Linked DNA regions of Acidithiobacillus ferrooxidans ATCC 23270. The protein of the gene in region 1 interacts with the protein of each later gene in a pairwise test. Links are inferred from orthologs where the notes say so. Each region holds a gene or a part of one and is shown on either strand. Other genes may lie near its edges.

What was found. Proteins that work in one complex are often made in the same cells at the same time.
Region 2: the proteins of ndk (region 1) and AFE_RS09870 interact in binary tests that used the Escherichia coli proteins (3 or more experiments, as listed by UniProt). The link is inferred for Acidithiobacillus ferrooxidans ATCC 23270 from one-to-one orthologs.

The regions. Positions count from the first base shown.
Region 1 is NC_011761.1:1,679,914-1,686,437, reverse strand. Bases 3,711-6,524 are described here. They hold ndk (nucleoside-diphosphate kinase), read right to left. Parts: upstream 5,424-6,524; coding sequence 4,998-5,423; downstream 3,711-4,997. Other genes in these bases: miaA (tRNA (adenosine(37)-N6)-dimethylallyltransferase MiaA), read right to left, coding at 5,583-6,524; AFE_RS08930 (bifunctional tRNA (adenosine(37)-C2)-methyltransferase TrmG/ribosomal RNA large subunit methyltransferase RlmN), read right to left, coding at 3,906-4,997; pilW (type IV pilus biogenesis/stability protein PilW), read right to left, coding at 3,711-3,909. Outside these bases: hisS (histidine--tRNA ligase), read right to left, coding at 1-946; ispG (flavodoxin-dependent (E)-4-hydroxy-3-methylbut-2-enyl-diphosphate synthase), read right to left, coding at 982-2,082; AFE_RS08940 (RodZ domain-containing protein), read right to left, coding at 2,072-3,052; more of pilW, read right to left, coding at 3,064-3,710. UniProt on the Escherichia coli protein: Major role in the synthesis of nucleoside triphosphates other than ATP. The ATP gamma phosphate is transferred to the NDP beta phosphate via a ping-pong mechanism, using a phosphorylated active-site intermediate.
Region 2 is NC_011761.1:1,889,606-1,896,940, forward strand. Bases 2,476-5,204 are described here. They hold AFE_RS09870 (5-formyltetrahydrofolate cyclo-ligase), read right to left. Parts: upstream 4,264-5,204; coding sequence 3,688-4,263; downstream 2,476-3,687. Other genes in these bases: AFE_RS09860 (M61 family metallopeptidase), read left to right, coding at 2,476-2,885; AFE_RS09865 (TIGR00282 family metallophosphoesterase), read right to left, coding at 2,888-3,691; AFE_RS09875 (cell division protein ZapA), read right to left, coding at 4,494-4,808; AFE_RS09880 (hypothetical protein), read right to left, coding at 4,836-5,069; mrdA (penicillin-binding protein 2), read left to right, coding at 5,160-5,204. Outside these bases: AFE_RS09850 (protein-L-isoaspartate O-methyltransferase family protein), read left to right, coding at 1-499; AFE_RS09855 (isochorismatase family protein), read left to right, coding at 506-1,051; more of AFE_RS09860, read left to right, coding at 1,062-2,475; more of mrdA, read left to right, coding at 5,205-7,070; AFE_RS09890 (50S ribosomal protein L25/general stress protein Ctc), read left to right, coding at 7,083-7,335. UniProt on the Escherichia coli protein: Involved in the removal of 5-formyltetrahydrofolate.

The sequences.
Region 1 (6,524 bases):
CCTGCAACGCCAGTAGTCTTTCAAGGCCCACGGCAAAGCCGATCGCCGGCGTATCAGCGCCACCCAACTGTGCGACCAAGCCGTCATAACGACCACCCGCCAGCACCGTGCCCTGGGCACCAAGCGCGTCCGTCACCCATTCAAAAACCGTACGGTTGTAATAATCCAGGCCGCGTACAAGGCTGTGATTGACCAGATACGGGATATCGAGCGCGGTCAGCAACGATTGCAGACTGGCGAAATGAGCGGCGGAGTCTTCGTCCAGATGATCCACCAAATGCGGAGCCATGCGGGCGATCTCCTGACAGGCAGGCACCTTGCAATCGAGTACGCGCAGCGGGTTGCGCTCCATCCGTTCCCGACAGTCGGCACAGAGCTCCCCACGCCGTGGGCGCAGATAGTCCAGCAGCAGGGTTCGATAGCGGATACGCGCCGCCGGGCTCCCCAGTGAGTTGATCTGCAGCGAAGCGGTAACCCCAGCCGTCCGTAGAATCCGCGCTGACAGGACGATAACCTCGGCATCAGTGCCCGCCGCAGGCAGCCCGAAAACCTCCACACCCAGTTGGTGAAACTGTCGGTAGCGGCCCTTTTGCGGACGCTCGTGCCGAAACATCGGCCCCATGTAATAATAACGCGGGGTCTGGCCCCGTATGCTCCGGGCCTGAATAGCCGCACGCACGCATCCCGCTGTGCCCTCCGGCCGCAGGGTAAGGCTGTCTCCATTGCGATCGGCGAAAGTGTACATCTCCTTCTGGACGATATCGGTGGCATCGCCAATGGCACGGGCAAAGAGTTCCGTCGATTCCACAAGAGGCAGACGCACTTCACCGTAGTCGTAGAGCGCCAGCAACATCCGCAGGTCACCTTCCAACGCCTGCCACCCCGCGCTCTCCTCCGGGAAAATGTCATTCATACCACGTACCGCCTGCAACTCTTTACCCGCCATGCCCGCTCCCTTCTTGCAACACCGGGAGGTCGTGCTCAACCCTCATGGCGCGTCGCCTGCCGTTCAGCGATTTCCGCACGAATCCGCTTTTCGAGCACGTCGACAATATCGTTGTTCTCCACCCGGTCGACCTGTTTGCCGCGGTAGTAGAGAATGCTGCGCTTGTCACCGCCCGCCAGACCGATATCGGCCTCCTTTGCCTCGCCGATGCCGTTCACCACGCAGCCGATCACCGAAACGTCCATGGGCTCGAGGATGTCTTCCAGACGCGCTTCCAGGGCATTGATGGTGGTGATGACATCAAACTCCTGACGAGAGCAGGACGGGCAGGCGATCAGATTGATCCCCTTCTGACGCAGGTGCAGACTTTTCAGGATATCGAAGCCGACACGAATCTCCTCGACGGGATCCGCTGCGAGCGAAACCCGGATGGTATCGCCGATCCCATCCCGCAGGAGCAGGCCGAGCCCGATAGCGGATTTGACAGTGCCGGAGCGCAGGCCGCCGGCTTCGGTGATACCGAGATGCAGCGGGTAATCCACCTTTTCCGAGAGCAGGCGGTAAGCGCTCACAGCGAGAAAAATGTCGGAGGCCTTGACACTGATCTTCACATCATGAAAGTTCAACTCGTCCAGAATGCTCACATGACGCAAGGCAGACTCCACCAGTGCCTCCGGCGTCGGCTCCCCATATTTCTCCTGGATATCCTTCTCCAGCGACCCTGCGTTGACGCCGATACGGATGGGGATCCCCTTGTCCTTGGCCATTTCCACCACCAGCCGTGTTTTGTCCAGAGAGCCGATATTTCCGGGATTGATACGCAGGCCATCGACACCATCTTCCATCACCTGCAAAGCGATGCGGTGATCGAAGTGGATGTCGGCGACTAGTGGGGTTTCCACCTGAGCGCGGATCGTCTTGAATGCCTCCGCAGCATCCATGCTGGGTACGGAGATCCGGACGATGTCGGCACCTACCGCCTCCAGGCGCCGGATTTGCGCGACGGTGGCCGCGATATCGCGGGTCTCGGTGTTGGTCATGCTTTGCACGCTGATCGGTGCATCGCCGCCGATCGCTACCTTGCCAACGTGAATTTGCCGGGTCTTACGACGCCGAATGGGAGATTCATGGTGCATGGAAAGCCTCGCTGGAAACGGCTGCGGTACCAGATACCGCAACAGGTGGTGAAGTCATGCTGGCTACCGGTAGCGCAGGGGGGGGTACCTGGCCATGAGCGGCGGTTACCACGTGGGTGACACTGTGGGGGGGAACACCAGCGACGATCGGCGTGGCGCCGATCTGCAGTCTGGCCACGCCCAAGGCGTTGGCGGGCAAAGGCACAGACTTGTCATCATAACTGATGGTGATGGCGCTGGCCTTGCCTACCAGAACATTATATGGCGGTGTACCGGAATCGACGCGTAGGACATCGCCGCGATGTCCCAAAACTGCAAGCAGAGTTTTTCCTGTGGAGTCTTTGACCTGCACCCAGCAGTCGGCGCTGAACTGAAACGTCAGCCCAGGACCCGTCGCGACGGCTGCAGACCGGGTTGCCGGGACCGGCGCGACGGGCAGGCCGGGTGCCGCTGGCGGGTTCCCGATTGCTGGCACCGAGGCAGCGGCTGACACGCTGGGCGCTATGGTGACTACCTTAGCGGAAGCCGCCGGATGTTTGGCCACCATAGGCGAAACCGCCGTGACAGGCAGGCCCTGCAGCTGCTGATGACTCCAGACCCACCATGCGACCGCAATAACGCTGATCACGATCAATACGGAAAAAATCAGTACGCGTCGGCTGTAATCCAACAGCGGCCCTTCGCTGGCGGGCAACACCGTTTCCGACGGGTGCAACCCCGATCCTTCATTGGAGGCATCATACGTCTTCAGCAGCGGTTCGGGATCCAGGCCCAGCAGCCGCGCGTAATTCTTCAGGAAACCACGCGCGAAAGCGGCTCCAGGCAGAGCAGTATAATCACCGTCTTCCAGACCCTTTACCTGAGCTTCGGTGATATGCAACCGCTCTGCGACTTGGCGAAGACTCCAGCCATGTGCCTCCCTTGCCGCCCGCAAGTCCTGAGAAATTTCGTTTTCCGTTGTCATATCCATGGCCTACCGTCTCAACCGTTTCGCAGCAGCAGTCGCTGCGCCTGCTTGCCTGCTGCGGAATAAGGTGAAGCAGTCACACAGCGCTGCCAAAGGGACTGTGCCTGTGTTGTCCGCCCCTGCAGGGCGGCAATCCGCCCCGCCAGCAAGAGCGCGTCAGCGTTATCCGGCTCCTGCGCCAGAACCACCTGCAAATGGGCGAAAGCGGCATCTGCTTTGCCGTCATTGTAATCCAGTTCGGCAAGCATCAGCAGGGCTGGCGGATAGTTCGGTACCAGATAAAGTGCCCGGTCCAGGGCATCGCGTGCCGCCGACAAGTCCTTGAGTCCTGCGTAGGCCTGTGCGAGATTGGTCCACGCGAACTGCGGCGTGCTGTATAGCGGATCGGACGTGGCCCGTTTCAGCTCGATAACCGCCTCGCCATAGTTACGGGAGTTGATGAGGAATGCGCCGTAATTATTGAGGTATTCTGGGTTTTTTGCATCTAAGGAGAGCGCCCGGCGAAAGGCGTTGCGGGCCAGATCACGCTGCTGCAACTGTTCGTAGGCCAGACCCATGACATTGTACGCATCGGCATAACGGCTGTTAGCGGCAATCGCCAATTGCAGTTCCCGGATCGCCTGTCGAGGATGGCCATCCTGCAAATAAGCGGTCCCGAGAGACGTGTAGATACCGGCTTTGGCTTTATCGCTGTTGGCGGATGTCGGCCTGAAGCCAGAAGCAGAAGCGTTGGCCTTGTGTTCATGGGCAATATACGCAGCCATTTGCTGATCGGGCGTCAATCCTGCTCCTTTGCCACCGAAAAGCCCACAGCCACTCAGCAAAAGTACACCAGCCCCTAGTCCCAGAAGTCTTTTCATGAATGCACTGCCAAGGGAATACTGCGACGACCCGCGCGTACCTGTCCGGCCAACTGACCACAGGCGGCGGCGATGTCGTCACCACGTGGCCGGCGCGTAACCGTCATTACGTTACCGCGCAGGATGATATCGCGAAAAGCATCGATGCGCACCTGTGGCGACCGTTTATAATCTGAGCCGGGAAAGGGATTGAAGGGAATCAAATTCACCATGGCCGGGATGTCTCGTAACAGGCGGAGGAGTTCCCGCGCATGGGAGTCGGCGTCATTGACTCCTTCCAGCATCACATATTCGAAGGTGATGCGGCGCCGGGGCGGCAAAGGATAGCGGCGGCAGGCGGCGAGCAGCTCCGCCAGCGGGTAGTGGCGGTTTACCGGCACGAGAATGTCGCGGATTTCATCACGGCTGGCGTGCAAGCTGATCGCGAGATTGACCGGGCTTTCGGCACCCAGTCGATCCATACCAGGCACCACACCTGCGGTGCTGACGGTAATGCGCCGCGCGCCAAAGCCGTAGGCATAATCGTCGCGCAACAAATCCAGCGCCGGCAATACCTCGCGCAAATTGAGCATCGGTTCGCCCATGCCCATGAAAACGATATTGGTGATCGCATCCAGGCCTAAAAAATCGCGTGCCACCCGCACCTGTGCGATAATTTCATGGGTTTCGAGGTTGCGGCTGAGCCCCTGCGCACCAGTAGCACAAAAACTGCAGGCCAGAGAACAGCCTACCTGCGAAGAGATGCACAGCGTACCACGATCTTCTCCAGGAATGAAAACCGTTTCTATGGCATTGCCATCGGGCAACCGGAGCAGCCATTTGCGAGTGCAGTCCGCCGCTGTCTGATCGGCGATAATTTCCGGCATGTCGATGCGGGTTTCTGCGGCGAGGCGAGCGCGAAGGGTTTTACTGATGTCGGTCATGGCCGCGAAATCCGTTACCTGACGGGTATGCAGCCATTGCAAAATCTGGTTGGCACGAAAGGGGGACTCTCCCCAGGTACGCAATAACTTAGCGAGGGACTGGCGACCCAGTCCCAGCAGGTGTGGCCTTTCGGCCGGAGCAACCACCAAAAAATCGCCCATCATTCAGTGCGCAAAAATCTCCCGCTGACCAAAAAAGTAACTGATTTCCCATGCCGCAGTCTCGGCACTGTCTGAACCATGCACGGCGTTGGCATCAATACTGTCGGCAAAGTCCGCACGAATCGTTCCTGCAGCGGCATCCTTGGGGTTGGTAGCGCCCATCAGATCACGGTTTTTGGCGATGGCACCCTCACCCTCCAGCACCGTGACCAATACCGGACCGCTGCTCATGAAGTCGCACAACTCGCCGTAAAAAGGCCGGGCCTGGTGTACCGCATAAAACCCACCCGCGTCATCGCGACTGAGGTGCAACATCTTGGCGGCTGCGATGCGCAGCCCCGCCTTCTCGAAGCGACCAAGAATGGCACCGATGGCATTTTTCTGAACGGCATCGGGTTTGATGATGGAAAGGGTGCGCTCAACAGCCATAAGATCCTCAATGGGGGTAAAAGTCAGAGTGGCCATAGGCTAGCATTCTGCGTATTCGCTGGCAATCCGGCGCGTCGGCGTTGATGTCTGGACTGCGCCAACTTTAAGTCTGCAACTGGGCGACGAAAGGCTTGTCGACATCCTCGACATTCCAGCCCATCACCCGTTGTCCCATCCGATGGAATGCACCTCGCCCTGCCGGGGTCGGGTGGCCATCTGCAATAGCAGGGATGATGCGTCGTCGCGGGATGGATCAAGATAATAATGCGCTGATTCCCTCTTAAACCAGGTATCCTGACGCTTGGCCAGTTGGCGGGTCGCCGCCAGTGCGGCTTGGTAAGCCTCTGCGGCGCTACAGAGGCCGTCATGCCAGGTGAAGTATTGGCGGTAACCCACGGCGCGCATGGCGGGTAACTCGGGCGCGTAGTGACGCGCGCTCAGGTCGGCGATTTCGTCCAGAAATCCCTCGTTCAGCATGACGTCAAAGCGCTGCGTGATACGCTGATGTAACCAGCTTCTAGGCGGACGCAGGATGATTTTGTAGAGCGGACCGGGGAATGTACCTTGCCAGTGACGTGCCCCGCTGATCGTCTGCCCCGAACCGAGGATGATTTCCAGGGCGCGTTGAATGCGTTGCCGGTCATGGGGGGCGATACCCGCGGCGGCCTCCGGATCCAGGGTCGCGAGGCGCTGGTGTAGTGCGGGCCATCCCGCCGTCTCTGCTAACGCCATCAGACTCTGGCGCAAGGCGGGATTGGCGGGGGGCAAGGTATCAATACCGCACTCCAGCGCGCGAAAATACAGGCCCGTGCCGCCGACCAGCAACGGGATGCGGCCGCGTTCCCGCGCCAGAGCAATACAGTGCAGGGCATCTTCCCGAAACAGGCCCGCCGAATAGGGCTCGTCGGGCTCCCGGATGTCGACCAGCGCGTGGGGATATTGCTGGCGCAGGGCAAGGCTGGGTTTGGCGCTGCCGATATCGAAATGACGATATACCAGCAACGAATCGACGCTGATAATGTCTATGGGCAACGCATCGGCAAGTCTTACGGCCAGTTCGGTCTTGCCGCTGGCCGTCGGACCCATCAGAAAAATAGCAGG
Region 2 (7,335 bases), 210 kb from region 1 along the record:
GCCTCTGGCGCACGGTGAAACCATGTGGTCGCCGAAAATGGAGGCTCGAGTCGTGCAGGAGCTGGATTTGCGGGAACAGGACCGGGTACTGGAGATCGGCACCGGAAGCGGCTATCTGACCGCCCTGATGGCACAACTTGCGGGAATGGTACACAGCGTCGAAGACCGCGCCGATCTCTCCCGGACAGCGGCAGATCATCTGCGCACACAAGGTGTTCAGAATGCCTGTCTGCACATTGGCGACGGCTCCGAGGGCTGGGCGGACAATGCCCCATATGATGCCATCTGCATCACCGGCTCCCTGCCGGTACTGCCGGATATCTTCAAACAGCAACTGACGGTCGGTGGACGGCTGGTCGCCATTCTCGGTACCGGTCCGGCCATGGGGGTGCGGCGCATCCTGCACTCCCGGCCGGGTGTTTTTGAGAGCTCGGAGCTTTTTGAGACAGAGATCCCGCCTTTGCGTCATCAGCCGCTACCGGCCCACTTTGTGTTCTGAGCAGTCATGCGTATCGAGGCCGCGCAGAGCATCGTCATTGCCATCGATCTGCAGGATCGCCTGCTCGGTACACTGGCGCCGGCGCGGCGGGCGCCGCTCCTGGACAATGTCTCCCGGCTGCTGAAATCGGCCACCGCCTTGGGGCTGCCTGTCCTCGCCACCGCCCAATATCCGCAGGGACTGGGGCCGGCCCGAGAGGATATCTGCGTCCATGCTGCGGAGGTTCTGGAAAAGACCGCCTTTTCCTGCTGGCGCGGCGAGAAAATCCGCCAGTGGCTGACGGCACGGGATGATCGGCGTCAGGTCATTCTGACCGGCATGGAGTTGCATATCTGCGTGCTGCAAACGGCGCTGGACCTGCAGGCGGCGGGCTGGCAACCGGTGGTAGTGGCCGACGCCTGCGCCAGTCGTGACGCCGGGCATCAGCAACCTGCCCTGGAGCGGCTGCGACAAGCCGGGGTTACGGTCGCCGTCGCGGAGTCCGTATTTTATGAATGGCTGGGGGACGCGATCCACCCGGCCTTTCGCGGTCTTGCCGCCGCGTGGCGCTAGGAATGCCGCTTTGATCATTCCCCCACTGAGTTACCGGATCAGCGCCGAGCCGCGGGCCCATCTTTTTCGGGTAACCCTCAGTATTTCCGAGGCGGACCCGGAAGGACAGATCCTTGCCCTGCCCGCCTGGGTGCCCGGCAGCTACACCATCCGCGATCTTGCCCGCCATGTGACCCAAATCCGCGCAGAACGCAACGGACAGGATATCGCCCTGCACAAAATCGCCAAAGACCGCTGGCGGCTTGCGCCAGGGCATGGCCCGGTGGTCGTCCATTACGCCGTCTACGCCTTCGACCGCTCGGTACGGACCACATATCTGGATGATCAGGGAGGCTTTTTCAACGGCCCGGCCATCTACCTGCGGGTGTCCGGACAGGAGGCACAAACGCACGCGGTCCTCCTCGAAGGCCCCGAAGACTGGCAGGTAGGCACCGCCCTCCCCCGCCAGAGCGGTGCGGTATGGAGCTGGGGCGGTTTTGAAGCCTCCGGCTTTGATGCCCTCATCGATCATCCAGTGCTCATGGGGCCCCTTACCCTGCTGGATTTCGAGGTGGGAGAACGACCTCATCACCTGCTTATCCAGGGCACTCACCAGGCGGATCTGCAACGTCTCGGTGCCGACCTGACCCGCATCTGCGACTGGCAGCAGCGCTTCTGGGGGGATGCCGCCTTCACAGGGTATCACTTTCTGTGCATGACCAGCACCGACGGCTACGGCGGGCTGGAGCACCGTGCGTCCAGTGCCCTCCTCTGCGCCCGGGATGACCTGAGCGGTCGCAACGAGGACCATTACCGGCGTTTTCTGGGGCTGGCCAGCCACGAGTATTTTCATGGCTGGCTGGTGCAGGCCATCCGTCCCGCCGTGCTCGGCGCCAGCGCACTGGACCGGGAGGTACTCACCCGCGATCTCTGGGTCTTCGAGGGTATCACCTCCTATTATGACGATCTCTGCCTGCGCCGCGCCGGTCTGACGACCCCCGCGCAATATCTGTGCGGCGTCGGGAAGGAGCTTACCCGCCTGCTGCGCCGCCCGGGACGTTTCCTGCAAAGCGTGGCGGAATCCAGTGAAGATGCCTGGATCAGGCTCTATCATCCCCATGTCAACAGCGCCAACTTTGAGATCAGCTATTACAACAAGGGCGCCCTGCTCGCCCTCTGCCTGGACCTCAGTCTGCGCCTAGAGAGTGCCGGGGCCCTGAGTCTGGACACGGTACTTGGGCGCCTGTGGCAGGATTACGGACGCACCGGCATCCCCCTGCCCGAAGGCCAGTGTGTCGGGATCGTCGAAGACCTTGCCGGGCCTGCGCTCGCCGGGCGTCTACAGGACTGGATCACCGCGAGGACCGACTTACCGTTGCCGGCGCTGCTCGCGGAAATGGGCATTGCGCTGCGCCTGCGCGCGGCCAGCGGCCCGCAGGATGAGGGTGGAGAGCCCGCAGAGAAAACCCTGCGTGCATGGCTTGGCGCGCAGTGGTTACCCCATGCGCTGGGTGTCCAGTTGCGCCATGTGCAGACGGACAGCCCTGCGGAGCAGGCGGGTCTGTCCCCGGACGACATTCTCGTCGCCCTGGATGGCGTCCGGACTACGGCGGAACAATTGCCGGAGCAACTGGATGCGGTTCCGGAGGGCGCGGCGCTGCGCATTCAGTTCTTCCGTGACAACATCCTCCGGGAAACCCGCGTGACCCCTACCGCACCGCCACGGGATACGGCCTGGCTGGAATTGCTGGAGGACGTCGATGATGTGGTCCTCGCGCGTCGCCGCGCCTGGCTGGAGGGAACGGGCGCGGTCAGTGAAACGTCCCGGTGCGCGTCCCTGCCGGACGGGGGATAGGCTCAGGATATTTCCTGCGGAAAGTCGTAACGTACACGACGCACGGCGCTGCATCGGCCGGTGCCCGTATCCACCGTCATCAGCAGGCCACAAAAGGTGGCCACGCCGTCCACCGCTTCTCCGTGTCCGGGCAGGGCGGTAATGAAGCGGCGAATGGCGGCGTCCTTGTCCACGCCGATCACCGAGTCGTAGCAACCGCACATGCCCGCATCGCTCTGGTAGGCGGTGCCGCCGGGGAGCACACGCTCATCCGCCGTGGGCACATGAGTGTGGCTGCCCATGACGCCGGCCACACGGCCCGCCAGGTGCCAGCCCATAGCCGTCTTCTCACTGGTGGCTTCGGCATGCATATCGACGAGGATGACATCGCAATCCATCGCCTCTTGCGCCAGCACGGCGTCCGCAGTGCGGAACGGGCAGTCATACACCGGATGCATGAACAGCCGTCCCATGAGATTGAGCACCCCCAGACGCCAGCCGCCCTGCGCCTCCACCACCACCCAGCCCGCTCCCGGTGTGCCCGGCGGCGCATTGCAGGGCCGCAGCAGGCGCGGCTCCTCCCGGATGAAGGTCAGCGCCTCCCGCTGATCCCAGACATGGTTCCCAGCGGTAATCACATCCACACCCCAACTGCGGAATTCCCGGACGATGGCCGCCGTGATCCCCATACCGCCGGCGGCGTTCTCCCCATTCACCACCACCGCGTCCAGCGGCCCCTCCTGCCGCAGCCGCGCCAGCGCCAGCCGCAAGGCACGCCGCCCTGCAGACCCCATTACATCACCGGCAAACAATATTTGTGCCATCATGATCCGATCCGGTAACAGCCTTTTTCTGTACAGACGATGCCCAGTGGGATATCCCAGGGCTCTCTGGGCAGCCGGGGCACCTCCTGAAAGGCATGCCCGACACCAATCAAACGCGGGCGCCGCCAACTGCGGCGATGGGGCAAATGCGCCAGGCTGCGATCATAGAAACCGCCGCCCATCCCCAGACGGTACCCCTCCGCGTCAAAGGCAACCAGCGGCAGGATCAGCAGATCCAACTCGCGTACCGACCGCTGACAGCCGGGGGGCACCTGCGGTTCGGGGATGTGAAAGCGATTACTGCGCAGCTCCGTATGCGGATGAAAAGGCGCAAAGCGGAGGCTGCGCGCAAAGTGCCCGGCCAGCACCGGCAGATAAAAATGCTTGTTGACGGCGATGGGATGCTGCATGACCGGCAAGGGGCTGATTTCGCCCTGCATGGGCCAGTAGAGTCCGATATGCCGGGCCCGCCGAAAGTGGTTGAGGCGCACGAGATGACTGGCGAGAGCCGTGGCGGCATAGTCCATCGCCTCTGACGATAGTGCACGTCGCTGCTGACGTATCCGTCGGCGCAACTGACTTTTGGTCGGCAGATCATCCTGCCCTGGAAATAAGGAACCTCCCGCCTGGGTCGTGCAGCCCGCTACCCCATGAACCTGATGTACAGGTGGGCATCCACACACCGCTTCAGGCTACTCCGCAAGGGAGCGGCACACCACGGCGATGACTGGGGACACCCTGGATAGACAATGTTGGTTCAGGAATCATCTCGGCCACTCGAGCCCCGCAGGAGGCAATAACCAAGCTACTCTGCCCCCCTACCCATGTCAACCAGCCGGCGCAGGCGATTCTCCAGCCGATCGAGCTGTTCATCACGCGCCTGCATTTCCTGGCGGGCGCGCTGCAGGTCTGCGGCCAGATTGACCGCCACCATCAGGGCAGTGCGCTCCTTGCTGATCGTCCGCCCCTGCGCGCGGGCGGCATCGAGCTGTTGATTGAGCAGAGCCACCGCCTCCAGGAGTAGCGCCTGCTCTTCGGGCAGACAGGGTACCTGATAACTTTGTCCCATCAGGTTGATGTTGACGCGGTTGGTGGCGGAATTGCGGGTTGCTTCAGGCACGGTCTTCTCCATCTGTCTGGGTGTTCTTTATTCGTTTTCCCAACGGCTGACCTGCGTGAGCAGTTCGCTGAGCCGCAGACATATTGCCTCCTGACGCTCCCGCAGCAGGGTATTTTCTGCATCCAGCATCTGGATCTGCTTCTGCAGCGCCTGCAGGGAACGCCTGTCGCGGCCGTCGCCCTCGAGATGACGACGCAGGCCACGATAATCCGTTATAATGCTCTCCAGCTCTGTGAACAGGGATTCAAAACGGGACTCCACCACTGCGCCACCCCATCTCTCCAAGGATTTTGCTTTCGAGTGTACGAAGCGTCCCAGCCATTTGCAAACTGAATCAGGTCATTCCCGGTTATGTCCCCTTCTGATCACGAAAAACGTATTCGCAGCTTCCGCTTCCGGCTAGGGGTGGCAGCCGGTCTGATGTGCCTGGCGATACTGGTCGTCGTGCTGCGCGTCGTGGACCTGCAGGTGCTGCATTATTCCAAATTTCGCACCCTGGCCTACGATAATCATGTGGCTCTCGTGCCCGTCGCCCCGCCCCGCGGCCTGGTGCTGGCCGATCACGGCGCGGTGCTGGCCGAAAATGAGCCCACCTATGCCCTGGAAATCACCCCCGACCAGGTGCCCAAACTGCAGGACACATTGCAGCGACTGCAGCAATTGCTCGGGCTGGACGCGAACGATATGCGCCGCTTTCAGGAACGGCGCATGGGCAAGCCGGATTTCGATCCGGTGGTGCTCAAGGCCGGTCTGACACCGGCACAGATCGCCGCGGTAGCCGTACGCGCATTGAATCTGCCCGGGGTGCAGGTGGTCGCCATGCTTCATCGCCATTATCCCTACGACGCGCTCTTCTCCCACGTCGTCGGCTATGTCGGCCCGATTACCGCCACCGACCTCAAGGATTTTCGCGCCAGCAACTATGTCGGACGCAACTACATCGGCAAGAATGGCCTGGAACGCTATTACGAACGCCAGCTCCGCGGCACCATGGGCTATCAGATCAAGGATATCAATGCGCGCGGCCTGCAGGTGGGCACCCTGCGCGAGATCCCGGCGCGCCCTGGTGAAAATTTGCTCACCCACCTGCGGGTGCGGGTTCAGGAGGCGGGGGCACTGGCCCTGCAGGGTAAGGGGTATCGCGGCGCAGTCGTCGCCATGAACCCGAACGATGGCGCCGTACTGGCCATGGTGACCAGCCCCAGCTTCAATGCCAACTGGTTCGTGGATGGTATCAGCACGGCCCACTGGCAGAGCCTCCTGAACAATCCGGGCCGCCCATTGATGAATCGCGCCGACAATGGCCTCTATCCGCCAGGCTCCTGCGCCAAGCCCTTTTATTCTGTAGAGGCGATACAGGAAGGCGTCATTGCGCCCGATTACCATACTTTCTGCGCGGGTAATTATCAGCTTGGCGGCCATACCTACTGGGACTGGAACCGGGGAGGATTCGGCAACACCGGCCTGACCAAGGCGCTGACCTGGTCGGTGGATGTTTTCTACTACAAACTTGCGGTGAAGATGGGCATCGCCCTGCAGGACAAGACCCTGTGGCGATTTGGCTTCGGCAGCAAACCACCCATCGATCTGCCAGGGGGCGCCAGCGGCCTGGTGCCCACCCCCGCCTGGAAGCTGGCGCATCTGCATGCCCCGTGGTATACCGGGGACTCCGTCATTCTCGGAATCGGCCAGGGGTATCTTCTGGAGACCCCCCTGCAATTGGCGCGGGCGGTCTCCGCGCTCGCCAACGGCGGCCATCTGGTCCAGCCTCAGGTGGCCAAAGCCTTCATCGATCCGGACAATGGCAGGGTGGAGCCCATCCCCGATGCGCCGCCCATCGATCTCCACATTTCGGCGGAGGCCATGCAGGCGGTGCGTAAAGGCATGGAAGCCTGTGTCACCAGCGGAACCTGCCATACGGTCAGCATCCCCGGCATCACCATTGCCGGAAAGACAGGCACCGCGCAAGTCCCGGTGGGGTACAAAAATGGCCGCACCGTCTATAACAATGACTCTCTTTTTATCGGCTGGGCACCGGTACATCACCCCAAAATCGCCGTCGCCGTCGTGGTGGAATATGGTGGGCATAATGCCTGGCAAGCCCTGCCGGTAGCCCGCGCAGTGATCAATGCCTATTTACGGCCCGATGGAAAAATGCCGGAAACGGTTGCCGAAAAAACCGCGGCGCATTATGATGCGCCCCTTGCCATTGGGGAGAAAGGTTCTGTCAACCCTCGCCCCGCTCAACCCGCGATACCATAAGGAGTCCAGAAAATGACAGATTTTGCGATTGCGGCCCAGCCGCGCGAAGATATCGGCCGTCGTGCCAGCCGCCGCCTGCGCCGCACCGGCATGGTGCCCGCCGTGCTCTACGGGGACGGCAAGGCCGCAATGGGCATCTGCATCGAAGCCCGCCTGCTGCGCAAGCTGTTGCCCGACGAGCGCGCCTATACCCACGTCATCACGCTGCAGCTCCCCGGCAGCAAAGAAACGGCCCTGATCCGCGATATTCAGATGCACCCTTATA